3 regions of the Streptomyces sp. NPDC018947 genome follow, and region 1 is predicted to be linked to each of the others. Evidence: riboswitches for the same ligand, from Rfam matches in the RefSeq annotation. Region 1 holds a riboswitch; each other region holds the start of a gene.
The links. Region 1 has a riboswitch for cyclic di-AMP ahead of ACH499_RS12395 (M23 family metallopeptidase). Riboswitches for the same ligand answer to the same signal wherever they lie in the genome.
Positions count from the first base shown of each region.

Region 2: another riboswitch for cyclic di-AMP. It lies ahead of ACH499_RS21410 (transglycosylase SLT domain-containing protein); the one in region 1 lies ahead of ACH499_RS12395 (M23 family metallopeptidase).
Region 3: another riboswitch for cyclic di-AMP. It lies ahead of ACH499_RS17560 (C40 family peptidase); the one in region 1 lies ahead of ACH499_RS12395 (M23 family metallopeptidase).

Region 1 covers NZ_JBIRZD010000005.1:109,002-113,204, reverse strand. The annotation lists gene ACH499_RS12405 (GNAT family N-acetyltransferase) at 1-196, opposite strand, end outside; gene ACH499_RS12400 (HPr family phosphocarrier protein) at 374-655, shown strand; gene ACH499_RS12395 (M23 family metallopeptidase) at 808-1,572, opposite strand; cyclic di-AMP (ydaO/yuaA leader) riboswitch at 1,585-1,748, opposite strand; gene ACH499_RS12390 (M16 family metallopeptidase) at 1,940-3,328, opposite strand; gene ACH499_RS12385 (M16 family metallopeptidase) at 3,325-4,203, opposite strand, start outside.
Region 2 covers NZ_JBIRZD010000011.1:81,786-85,988, forward strand. The annotation lists gene ACH499_RS21400 (GNAT family N-acetyltransferase) at 1-443, opposite strand, end outside; gene ACH499_RS21405 (HAD family hydrolase) at 657-1,466, shown strand; gene ACH499_RS21410 (transglycosylase SLT domain-containing protein) at 1,515-2,006, opposite strand; cyclic di-AMP (ydaO/yuaA leader) riboswitch at 2,010-2,183, opposite strand; gene ACH499_RS21415 (polyprenyl synthetase family protein) at 2,990-4,000, shown strand.
Region 3 covers NZ_JBIRZD010000008.1:216,624-220,826, forward strand. The annotation lists gene ACH499_RS17545 (alpha/beta hydrolase) at 1-686, opposite strand, end outside; partial or broken gene ACH499_RS17550 (urease accessory protein UreD) at 820-1,213, opposite strand; partial or broken gene ACH499_RS17555 (urease accessory protein UreG) at 1,243-1,390, opposite strand; cyclic di-AMP (ydaO/yuaA leader) riboswitch at 1,769-1,980, shown strand; gene ACH499_RS17560 (C40 family peptidase) at 1,984-2,457, shown strand; gene ACH499_RS17565 (DUF6328 family protein) at 2,580-3,224, shown strand; gene ACH499_RS17570 (ATP-binding protein) at 3,215-3,721, opposite strand; gene ACH499_RS17575 (helix-turn-helix transcriptional regulator) at 3,935-4,203, shown strand, end outside.

The sequences.
Region 1 (4,203 bases):
CCTTGGCGGACAGGCGCGGGTACGGCGCGAAGAAACGGTAGTACTTCGACTCGTCGGACACCTGCTCGTAGAAACTGACCAGGCGCTCGGCGTCGTCCACGGTGATGGGGCGCACGCGTGCGGTGCCGCCGTCGCGCAGCACCACGTCGGCCTCCCAGTGGGCGGGGTACTCGTGCCGGTCCGACGAGGTCTGCATGGGCCCCAGAGTACGGCTCGCGTACGACAACGGCGCGGGGCAGTCTGTGGAGAAACGGAGGGCCGGGCGGGGGCCGCGGCCGGACAGCCGGCCCGCGCGTCGCACGGCCGTCCGGCCATGGGTCATGATGTGGGAAACTGGTCTAGACAACCCGGTACACCTGAAGGGCAGCAACACATGGCTGAGCGCCGCGTCAACGTCGGCTGGGCCGAGGGTCTCCACGCCCGCCCCGCCTCCATCTTCGTCCGGGCCGCCACGGCCACCGGCGTCCCGGTGACGATCGCCAAGGCCGACGGCGACCCCGTCAACGCGGCCTCGATGCTGGCCGTCCTCGGCCTCGGCGCCCAGGGCGGCGAGGAGATCGTCCTCGCCTCCGACGCCGAGGGCGCGGACGCGGCCCTGGACCGTCTGGCCAGGCTGGTCGCCGAGGGGCTCGAGGAGCTTCCCGAGACCGTCTGAAGCGATCACGCGCCGAAAGGCCCGCCCGGACCACCGGGCGGGCCTTTCGTGCGTCCTTCCGCGGGCGGGCGCCGTGCGGTCGCCCCCGGGGCCGAGAACCGCGAGGCCCCGGCTCGGTGAGCCGGGGCCTCGGACATCCGTACCGTCCGTCGTCAGATGTTCACGCCGTGGGAGCGGAGGTAGGCGACGGGGTCCATGTCCGAGCCGTACTCCGGGCTCGTACGGGCCTCGAAGTGCAGGTGGGCGCCGGTGACGTTGCCGGTGTCGCCGGAGATGCCGATCTGCTGGCCGGCGACGACCGACTGGCCGACCGAGACGCCGATCGACGACAGGTGGCCGTACTGCGTGTACGTGCCGTCGTGCATCCTGATGACGACCTGGTTGCCGTACGCGCCGCCCCAGCCGGCCTCGACGACGGTGCCGACGCCGACCGCGTGCACCGTGGTGCCGGTGGCGGCGTGGAAGTCGACGCCGGTGTGGCTGCCGGAGGACCACAGCGAGCTGCCGGCCTGGTAGGACGTGGAGACGTAGGAGCCGGTGATCGGCGAGACGTAGGTGTTGAGGCGCTTGCGCTCCTCCTCGCGCGCGGCGCGCTCCTTGGCCTCGCGGGCCTCCTTGGCGGCCTCGGCGGCCCGCTCACGCGCGGCTTCCATCGCCGCCTCGCGGGCGGCGGCGTGCTGCGCGGCCTCCTGCTGGGCGGTGGCCTGGGCGTCGATCTCGGCGGCCACGGAGTCGCCGATGGTGACGACGGGGGTGAGACCGGTCTGCTCGGCCTCGGCCTCGGCGGCGAGGGCCGGGGCCGCGAGAGTGCCGACGACGCCGGTGGTGGCGAGGGCCGCGACGCCCGCCGCGTGGGCGGTGGTGCGCTGCATGCGGCTGGGACGGCGGTGCTTCCCGGAGGCGCGCGTGAACGCCATGTAGAGGCTGGTCCTTTCCTTCCCTCTCGCCTACCGGGTTAGCTGACGGGTTCGGAGCAGGAAGGTCTCCTACGGACCCCCTCGCTGCACGCGCGGGCGTCCGATTCACCCCAGGGACGTGATGGGTCCCCGGCTCCCCTGGCTCGCGCCGTACGGGGACTCGGCGATGACTGTCCGGTGCCGCGGGTGCGGCGCACTGCCTGACGGACAGCCGGGACGACGCTAGACGCGGCCGACTTCGATCCTCAAACGCAACAGGGTTTTTGTAGCGCACGCCACAGGACGGACAGGCAGCCTCTCCCTCAATTGGGACAAAAAACGGCCCTGGTGACGCTCGGGTCACCAGGGCCGCCGCACGCGTGCGCCGCTACTCGGCGGCGACGACGGTGACTTCGCCGATGCCGAGGGCCTCGACGGGCTCCCTGATCTGCGCCGCGTCGCCGACGAGGATCGTCACCAGCCGGTCCACCGGGAAGGCGTTCACGACCGCCGCCGTGGCCTCCACGGTGCCCGTGGCGGCGAGTTGGCGGTACAGCGTCGCCTGGTAGTCGTCGGGCAGGTACTGCTCGACCTGGTCGGCCAGCGTGCCGGCGACGGCCGCCGCGGTCTCGTACTTGAGCGGCGCGACGCCCACCAGGTTCTGCACGGCGACGTCGCGCTCGGCGTCGGTGAGCCCGCCCTCGGCGAGGGTGCGCAGCACCGTCCACAGGTCCTGGAGCGCCGGGCCGGTGTTGGGCGTGTCGACGGAGCCGCTGATGGCGAGCATCGAGGCACCCGTGCCGTCGGGCGCGGACCGCAGCACCTGCCCGAACGCCCGCACGCCGTAGGTGTAGCCCTTCTCCTCGCGCAGGACGCGGTCCAGGCGCGAGGTGAGGGTGCCGCCCAGGCAGTACGTGCCGAGGACCTGCGCGGGCCACACGCGGTCGTGGCGGTCGGCTCCGGTGCGGCCGATCAGGAGCTGCGTCTGGACGGCGCCGGGGCGGTCCACGATGACGACCCGTCCGGTGTCGTCGGCGTTCACCGGCGGCACGGGGCGCGGCTCGGCGGGGGCACCGGTCCAGGCGCCGAGGGTCTCGCCGAGCAGCGCGTCGAGGTCGACGCCGGTGAGGTCGCCGACGACCACGGCGGTGGCCGTGGCCGGGCGGACGTGCTTCTCGTAGAAGGCCCGGACGGCGGCCGCGTCGATCGCCGCCACCGTCTCCTCGGTGCCCTGGCGCGGGCGCGACATGCGCGAGTCGGCCGGGAACAGCTCCTTGGAGAGCTCCTTGGCGGCGCGGCGCGAGGGGTTGGCCAGCTCGTGCGGGATCTCGTCGAGCCGGTTGCGCACCAGCCGTTCGACCTCGCTGTCGTCGAACGCGGGCGCCCGCAGCGCGTCGGCGATCAGGCCGAGCGCCTTGGCGAGGCGGGAGACCGGCACCTCCAGGCTCAGCCGCACACCGGGGTGGTCGGCGTGCGCGTCGAGGGTGGCACCGCAGCGCTCCAGCTCGGCGGCGAACTCCTCGGCGGAGTGCTTGTCGGTGCCCTCGGAGAAGGCGCGCGCCATGATCGTGGCGACACCGTCGAGGCCGGCGGGCTCGGCGTCCAGCGGGGCGTCCAGCGACACCTCGACGGCGACGACCTGCTGGCCGGGGCGGTGGCACCGCAGCACGGTCAGGCCGTTGTCGAGGCTGCCGCGCTCGGGCGCCGGGAACGCCCAGGGCTTGGGCTCGCCGGCCTGCGGCTGCGGGTGGAATTCCATCGTGGCGAGCTCGGTCACTTGGCCGCCTCCTCGTTCTCGTCGGTGGCGTCGTTCTCGTCGGCGGAGGCGGTCGGCTCGTAGACGAGCACCCCGCGGTTCTCGGGACGCAGGCGGGCCGCGGCGATCTCGCGGACCTCCTCGGCGGTGACGTCCAGGACCCGCTGCACGGCGGTGAGGGCGAGCTGCGGGTCACCGAACAGGACGGCGTACCGGCACAGTTCGTCGGCGCGGCCGGCGACCGTGCCGAGCCGGTCCAGCCACTCGCGCTCGAGCTGGGCCTGGGCGCGTTCCATCTCCTCGGCGGTGGGGCCCTCCTCGGCGAACCGGGCCAGCTCCTCGTCGATGGCGGCCTCGATGACCGGCACCTCCACGTCGCCGGACGTCTTCACGTCCAGCCAGCCCAGGGAGGGCGCCCCGGCGAGCCGCAGCAGGCCGAATCCGGCCGCGACGGCCGTGCGGTCGCGGCGCACCAGCCGGTTGTAGAGGCGGGACGACTCGCCGCCGCCCAGCACGGTCACCGCGAGGTCGGCCGCGTCGCACGCGCGCGTGCCGTCCTCCGGCAGCCGGTAGGCCGCCATCAGGGCGCGCGCCGGGACGTCCTCCTCGACGACCTCGCGCAGCTCCCGGCCGATCACGTCGGGCAGGGAGCCGTCCCGGGGCGCGGGCTTGCCGTCGTGCCCGGGGATGGAGCCGAAGTACTTCTCGATCCAGGCGAGCGTCCGCTCGGGGTCGATGTCGCCGACCACCGACAGCACCGCGTTGTTCGGCGCGTAGTAGGTGCGGAAGAACGCGCGCGCGTCCTCCAGCGTCGCCGCGTCCAGGTCGGCCATCGAACCGATCGGCGTGTGGTGGTAGGGGTGGCCCTGGGGGAAGGCGAGGGCGGTCAGCTTCTC
Region 2 (4,203 bases), on a different contig from region 1:
TTCTCGTACGCCTCGTAGCCCTTCTCCACGTCGATGACGTAGGCGGTGTGCTCCTCGGCGGCCCAGGGCAGGAACAGGCCCTGCTCGGCCTCCAGGTTGTCGAAGGCGAGGCTCGACAGGGAGCAGGCCCGCAGCAGCCGGCGGGTGTCCGGCACCAGCCCCGGCCGCAGCACCGCTCCCTGGCAGTCCGAGACGCCGAGCCCGATCGCGCGGCCCGCCCCCAGGGGCCCGCGCTCGTACGGGAGGAAACCGGCCGCCTCACCGGCGTCGTACAGGACGGCCACCCGCGCCCGCGGCCGTACCCGGCCCACGGCGAGGGTGAACTCCGGTTCCATGAACGGGTTGCGCGGCGACGCCGACCCGGCCCGCAGGGCGCGCCAGTGTTCCCGTTCCCCCTCGCCCAGTTCCTCCGGCCTCAGCACGCGTACACGTCCGGCGCTCAACCCGACCCCCCGATCAAGTCCCCCTGGTCAACAGGAAGGTACCCCCGGGGTCAGTCCGCGGGGTAGAAGGCAGACCATGTTGTTGCCAACTGGTGCACAGGCCTTTAACCGCCTTTAGACGGTGTTGCGTCAGGATTCGGACACCTGCGAACGTCCTCGTGCGCAACCGGTCGTGGGGGAGTCCGACAGGTGCGGTGTCCGTATTCTCTGATCATGGACCGCACCGCATATTCACTCGTCGCCACCGACCTCGACGGAACGCTGCTGCGAGGCGACGACACCGTCTCCGACCGGTCGCTGGCCGCGCTCGCGCGGGTGACCCGGGCCGGGGCGCGGCACCTGGTGGTGACGGGGCGGCCGGCACCGAGGGTGCGGACGCTGCTGGAGGACCTCGGCTGCACCGGGCTCGCGGTGTGCGGCCAGGGCGCGCAGGTCTACGACGCCGGCGCGGACCGGATGCTGTGGTCGGTCACCCTGGACCGGGAACTGGCCGAGACGGCGCTCGGCAAGATCGAGGCCGAGGTGGGCCAGGTGTACGCCGCGGTCGACCAGGACGGCGTCGACGGGCTGACGCTCATCGAGCCGGGCTATCTGATGCCCCATCCGACCCTGCCCGCCGTCCGCGTCGAGCGGCGCGACGAGCTGTGGGCCGAGCCGGTCAGCAAGGTGCTGCTGCGTCACCCCGGCCTGTCCGACGACGAGCTGGCGGCGACGGCGCGCGCGGTGGTCGGTTCCCTCGCCACGGTCACGATGTCGGGGCCGGGCACGGTGGAGCTCCAGCCGTGCGGCGTCACCAAGGCGACGGGGCTGGCGCTCGCCGCCGAGCACCTGGGCCTGACCCGGCGGCGGACGATCGCCTTCGGCGACATGCCCAACGACATCCCGATGTTCCACTGGGCGGCGCACGGGGTCGCCATGGCGGACGCCCACCCCGAACTCAAGGCGGTGGCGGACGAGGTCACCCTCACGAACGAGGACGACGGCGTGGCCGTCGTCCTCGAACGCGTCTTCGGAGCCGGTTAGGACCCGCCCGGTGGGGGCCGGTCACGGCTCACTTCCTGGTGGTACGGCTCAGTACGCGCCGAAGACGTTGTCGATGGAGCCGTAGCGGTCGGCCGCGTAGTTGCAGGCGGCGGTGATGTTGGCGACCGGGTCGTACGGGTCCCAGGAGGTGCCGGCCACGTGGTAGGCCCGGAAGGTCGGGTCGATCACCTGGAGCAGGCCCTTGGACGGGGTGCCGTTGATGGCGTTGATGTCCCAGTTGTTGATGGCGAGCGGGTTGCCGGACGACTCGCGCATGATGTTGCGGTGGATGCCGTCGTACGTCCCGGGGATCCCGTGCTGCGCCATGACGTCGAGCGACTCGCGGATCCAGCCGTCGAGGTTGTCCGGGTACGTCGTCGCCGCCGTGGTGGCGGTGGTCGCGGCGGCCGGGGTGGCGGCGGACGCGGTGGCGGCGCCGACGAGCGGCATGGCGAGCACGGCCGCGCCGGTGCCGGCGAGGGCCAGCTTGCGGGCGAGGCGAGCGGTCCGGGTGTGACGGTTCTGACCGTTGGCAGGCATGTGTGTGTCCCTCTCCTACGCCTGCGAGGTGAGCTGTCGGGTTCGGGCGGGGAGGTGCCCGGCCGCGCCCCGAAGGGCACGGCTTCACCCCGAGCCGCTCCGGTGGTGACCGGTGCGGCGACTTACCTGGGTCCCCCGCTCCTGCCCGCGAGTGTGTCGAGTGGATGACTGAAATGTCGGTGTGTCGTGGCGGTGGCAGGATTCGGCGTCCGCCCGACAGGCCGGGAACGTATGCGAGAGCACATGTCCGGAACAAGTGCAGGAATCACCCGACGGGCGAGTTGACCTTGGTCTGGGGGATTTGGGGTGCTTGATCCTTTGCGGCCGCAAGGGCCAACTGGCCTACGGAGCAAAGGGCCGGCGGCACTTCGGTGGTGGCCGCGTGTGACTGCTGTGGCGTGAGGCAACTCACTGGCCTCAACAAGCTCGGCAAATCGGGCATTCGGGCCAACTGGTGGCCAACCGGCCCTCGGTGAGGACGGCTTCGGCGCCGGGGGTCGTCCGGGCGGTTCCGGCGCGCTCGAGCCGCTCGGCCGGGCCGCCCTTCCCGCGGGTGGTCCGTCCCCGGTGGGGCGCCCGGCGCCGGCGGCTCCGCGGGCGGCTCGCGCCGGTGTTCCGTCGCGCTTCGCGGGCACCAGTGCGCAGGGGAGGGGAAGGGGTGTGGACCGTGCGGGCGAGAGGGCGGGGCGCGGGTGCCGGACGGGTGGCGCTCCCGGGGTGCGCTCCGTCGGGAGGGGTGGTGGGATCTTCGGTGGCGGCTCCCGGCGCGCCGTGTCCTGAATGCGTCCCTGACGATGTCGGTCGATATCTGCTCATATCACCTGATCAAAAACATACCGTGCATGATCCGATACCGACCGGCCTGTAACGGTGGGCGCTAGCGGTGATCGAAACGTGACCGGATACGCTGACTTGAGTGGTGGCAGCGACCTATCGACAAGCCAGGTAATCGCCAGTAGACACCAGCAGACAGGAGACCCCTCGTGACCGTCGTCGGGCCGTTCGGGCTGAGCGTGCGGGACCAGGCTCTGGAAGCCGATGTCCAGACCGGATTGGCGGCCGTCGAGGAAGGGTTGCTTGAGGCAACTAAAAGCGAGGTGCCGTTCATCACGGAGGCCGCCCAGCACCTGGTGCGGGCCGGAGGCAAGCGATTCCGGCCGCTGCTGGTGATGCTGGCGTCCCGGTTCGGTGACCCCTACGCCCCCGGCATCGTGCCCTCGGCCGTCGTCGTGGAGCTGACCCACCTCGCCACGCTCTACCACGACGACGTCATGGACGAGGCCACCGTGCGCCGCGGCGTCCCCAGCGCGAACACCCGCTGGGGCAACTCGGTCGCGGTCCTCACCGGCGACTTCCTGTTCGCCCGCGCCTCCCAGATCCTCGCCGACCTCGGGCCCGAGGCGGTCCGCGTGCAGGCCCTCGCGTTCGAGCGGCTGGTCACCGGCCAGATCCTGGAGACGGCGGGGCCGCAGGACGGGCGGGATCCGGTCGACCACTACCTGGACGTGCTCGGCGGCAAGACGGGCTCCCTGGTCGCCGTCTCCTGCCGCTTCGGCGCGATGATGTCCGGCGCCGACGAGACCGTCGTCGACGTGCTGACCCAGTACGGCGAGCGCCTCGGCGTCGCCTTCCAGCTCGCGGACGACGTCCTGGACATCGCCTCCGACTCCCACGAGTCCGGCAAGACGCCCGGCACCGACCTGCGCGAGGGCATCCCGACCCTTCCCGTGCTGCGGCTGCGCGAGCGGGCGGCCCGGCTGGGGCTCGCCGAGGACATCGCGCTGTGCGAGCTGCTGGACTCCGACCTGAGCGACGACGCCCGGCACGCCGAGGCGCTGCGCCTGCTGCGCGCCCACCCCGCGCTCGAACAGGCGCGGCGCGACACCGTCCGGTACGCGAACGAGGCCCGGGCCGCGCTGGCCCCGCTGCGGGAGTGCGACGCGAAGTCCGCGCTCGTGGAGCTGTGCGACGCCGTGGTCCACCGGGCCGGCTGACGCCTCGGGCGGCCCGCCCGCCCCGGTCGCCCGCACCCCCCTTTCCGTCCGCCGCCACCCCCGGACGGGTCCCCACCCCCTACGGGCCGGGGGAGTCGCCGCCCCTCCGTCTCATCCCGCAGGAGTACGCGGAGTTGAGTCCGGGGTCTGACGCCTGGTCGCGGCCGGTTTGGTCAGATGGAGTCACGGAAAACCACCACTCC
Region 3 (4,203 bases), on a different contig from region 1:
AGGTCCCGGGCGGTGTTCGGCGTGGTCATGTGCGGGAGCATCTCGCCGCTGCGCTCGAAGCAGCCCTCGGCGTACTCGCGGGCCAGCTTGCGCTGGGCGAGCTTGTCGGCCTCGGAGCGGGGCACCGGGTCCATCTTGGGCGCCTTGACGAACTCCTGCGGGTCGACGCAGGAGATGGGCGCGGACCTGCCGACGCCGCGCGGGTCGAAGCCCACGAAGTCATAGGCCTTGGCCGTGTTGGCCCACACCGCGTTCTTGTTGGTGACGCGGGCCGGGAAGCGCAGGCCGGAGCCGCCGGGGCCGCCCGGGTTGTAGATGAGGGCGCCCTGGCGCTCGGACTTCGAGCCGGTGTTGCCGATGCGGTCGACGGCGAGCCTGATCTGCTTGCCGTACGGCTTGGCGTAGTCGAGCGGCACGGTGACGTAGCCGCACTGGATGGGCTTGGGCAGGTTCCAGTCGGCGGGGCAGTCCTGCCAGTCGACGCCGGCCTTCGCCGCACGGTCGGCGGCGATGGCGGCACCGCGGGCCTCGCGGTCCTGGCCCTGCCCCTGCCCGTGGGCCCGGCCGACGGCCGGACTGGCGCCGGCCGCGGGTGCCGTGACGGTGCCGGCGATCAGCGTGGCGGTGACGAGTGCTCCGGCCGTGCCGAACGCGGCGGCTCTCCGGTGCAGCCTTGTCTTCCTCAAGTGGCCCTCCCCCTACAGGATGTGCGACGAGTACGGGGATCCTCGCGGCTGTGCGTTCCCCGGGAACAGGGGAGGCGCCACTTCTTTGCCAATCCGATAAACGGAGACTCGTGTCCGCCCGTCGGCGGGCTCGGTCCATCGAGGCCAGCGCCCCGTCCGGCAGCCGTCGCAGCCGCCGCGCGTCCGGGGCCACGGCCGTGTCCAGCGCAGCCGGCCCCGCGAGCGGCATGGCGGCCGCTCCCCGACCGGTCGGGCGGGCGGCCGGCGGACCGGTCGCGAACCGCGGTCGTTCGACGGCGACTTGGCCGACGGCGGACCGGCCGGCCGGTCCGGCGGGGCCGTCAGCCGCCCGGGGACGGCGGGCCCGCAGGCCGGTTCCGGTCGAGGACCAGCCAGCCGTGGATCCGTACGGAGAGACGGCTGGTGAGCCGCCCCGGTTCCTCCCCGGCCCGGCCGAGCACCTGCTCCTCGCGCAGCACGAGCCCGGCCGTGGGCGCGAGTTCGGCGAAGGTGGCCACCCGGAGGTCGCCGCGGTTCAGCGGAGATCAACCGCCCTCGACTGCGGGGCGACGGGTGGTTCGCCGCGCTGCGCCTCGGCGTCGGCGGCCATCCGGGCGAGGCCGGAGCCGACGCGGGGCGAGGTCGGTCTTGTCGACGATGAACAGGTCGGCGGTGGAGAGGCCGGGGCCGCCCTTGCGGGGGACCGGCGGCAGACCGTTCGCATGCCCGCGACGCGTTCCGACGTCTTCGCGCGCTGCCGCACACCTTCTTCCCGTTCCCCGGACGTTCTCGACCCAAGGCCGGAAACGGGCCATTCGGCCTACCCCCTTTCGGCGTAGGAACACCTCGAATTTCCCGCTCGCCGAGCTTGCGCACTCCGCGCCTCGGCTGGCGGAATTACTCATTCCGCCGCTGGTCCGGGCGTCGGCGCCGCGCGGGGCGGAGAGCCGGCCGGGCAGGTGTCCACCCGAACGGCCGAGCGGTGAGTAACAACACAAGTGCCCCGTTCCGTTGGGATTTTCCGACTTCCATGAGCCAAGATCCGTTACTGACGACAAGCCCCCGCCGCAGCGGCGGGGCGGTCCGGGCGGACGCCGAGTCCTGCCGCCGCCCGGACGACCGGTCGACAGGAGTGGATCGGCAGGAGTGGAGGACCCGAGCACGACGGGTCGCCGGAACGGTCACGCCACGGCCGGGCCGAGCAGCCCTTGGGGTGAAGCCGCACACGCGGCCGGGCAACTTCGCCAGCCCGAATCCGACAGGTCATCCTTCACAGGCGGCTGACGAAGGGTTGCGCATGACTGCGCTCAATCGTGTCCCGTCGCTCATGGCCCGTGCCGGTACCGCCTCGGCCCTCACCATCGCCGCGGTGGGTGGCTCGCTCGTGGTTCCCGGTGCCGCCGGCGAGGCCGCCGCGGCCACCCATGCGACGAAGGCCCTCAAGATCGCGGCCTCCAAGAAGGGCTCCCCCTACGCCTGGGGCGCCACCGGGCCGAACCGGTTCGACTGCTCCGGGCTGACCCTCTACTCGTTCAAGAAGGCCGGCAAGAAACTGCCGCGCACCGCCGCGCAGCAGTACAACAAGACCCGGCACATCTCCGCCAAGAGCCGCAAGGCCGGAGACCTCGTGTTCTTCCACTCGGGCAGCAGCGTGTACCACGTGGGCATCTACGCCGGAAAGGGCAAGATCTGGCACGCCCCGAAGACCGGGGACGTGGTACGGCTCCAGAAGATCTGGACCAAGAGCGTCTGGTACGGCCGGGTGAAGTGACCCTCCCGGGGAGTCGGCGGCACCCTGACGCGCCGTCACCTCCCCGGGCGTCCGGCAGCAGGGCGTGAGGCGGATGCGTGCGCACAGGAGTGGCGCGGCGCTCGGCGGTTACCCGTGAGGGCATGGCCGAGCACCGTCGCTGCACCGCACGCAACGAGACCCCGCTGGAGCGCGCCGACCGCAACTTCGTCGAGCTGCTCCAGGAGCTGCGCGTCACCCAGACCGGGGTGCAGATCCTCTTCGCCTTCCTGCTGTCCCTGGCGTTCACCTCGCGCTTCCCCGAGCTGGACACGGTCCAGCGCGCCGTCTACGTGACCACGCTGCTGCTCGCGGTGCTCGCCGCGGCGCTGTTCACGGCCCCGGCCGCGCTGCACCGCTCGCTCTTCCAGCGGGGCGCCAAGCCGCGCATCGTGCGGGTGTCGTCGCGGCTCGCCACGGTGGGCCTCGGCGTGCTGGTGCTCGCGTTCACCGGTGCGGTGATGCTCGTCGTCGACGTGACCACCGGCCGGGCCGGCGGACTCGCCGCGGGCGGGGCGACCCTGGCGGTCTGCCTGGGCCTGTGGGGGCTGCTCCCCCATCTGGTCCGGCGGACCCATCTGAGCGGCCGAGGCCGCGCCGGGGAACGGCGCCCGGACGCGTCGGACTCCGCCGCCTCGGCCCGGCGCGGCGCGCCCCGCCGTGCGCCGGTCCCGGCACGCCGTACGCCGGCCGCCTCCCGGCGCGCACCGGCCGCCGCGCGCCGGATGCCGCCGGCGCCTCACCGCTGAGGGTTCTTTCCCCCAGCGGGCTCGCTCCGGGGCCGGCCCACGGCTGTGACAGCGGGCTCCGCCGTCACCGGACCGTCCGGCGCCGTCCAGGGCAGTTCGATGGAGACGGTCTTGCCGCCCTCGCGAGTGGGCCGCACCCGCAGCCTGCCGCCGAACTCCGCCGTCAGCCAGCGGATGATCACCATGCCCCGGCCGTTGTCCTGCTGCACCGCGGCGGGCAGGCGCTTGGGGAAGCGCGGGTGGCTGTCGGTGACGCCGACGCGCAGCCGCTCGTCCCGTTCGAGGACGAGGTCCACCGTGAAGGTGGGTGACTGGCCGAAGGTGTGCTGGACCGCGTTGGTGGCCAGCTCCGAGACGATGAGCCGGACGGTCTCGGCCATCTCCGCGTCCGCGGGCAGGCCCCACTCCGCCAGCGTGGCCATGGCGTAGGTGCGGGCGGCGGCCACCGAGGCGGGATCGCTCGGCAGAGTGACGGATGCTTCCAGGTGGTCTGCCATGGCGACGTCGTCCCTTTCCCACGGGACCGCAGGCCGACACGGAGCGGATGGTTCGAGTACGGTCCCGGACTGGTGCTTCACCGCCAGACTGCCATCACGACCCGCTGAAGGGCGGCGATCCACCGGGATATGCATATATCTGTCGCTCGAAGCGGTGAACTCTGCGACGGCAGACCGTTTTTGGGCGGCTCATAAGGAGTAAAGGAGTGGCCCATGCAGCACGGTCCCGTGGTGCGCCGCCGGAAACTGGGTGCGGAGCTGCGCGCCCTGCGCACGGCGGCGGGGATCACCAGCGGCGAGGCGGCCCGGCTGGTGGGCTGGCACCAGTCGAAGGTCAGCCGGATCGAGACCGGGACGAGCGGGGCGAAACCGGCCGATGTGCGCCTGCTGCTGGACGCCTACGGCGTGGACGATCCGCAGTTGCGGGAGTTGCTGGCGGTGCTGGCGGGATCCGACGGCACGGGCGGCCGGCACCACTGGTG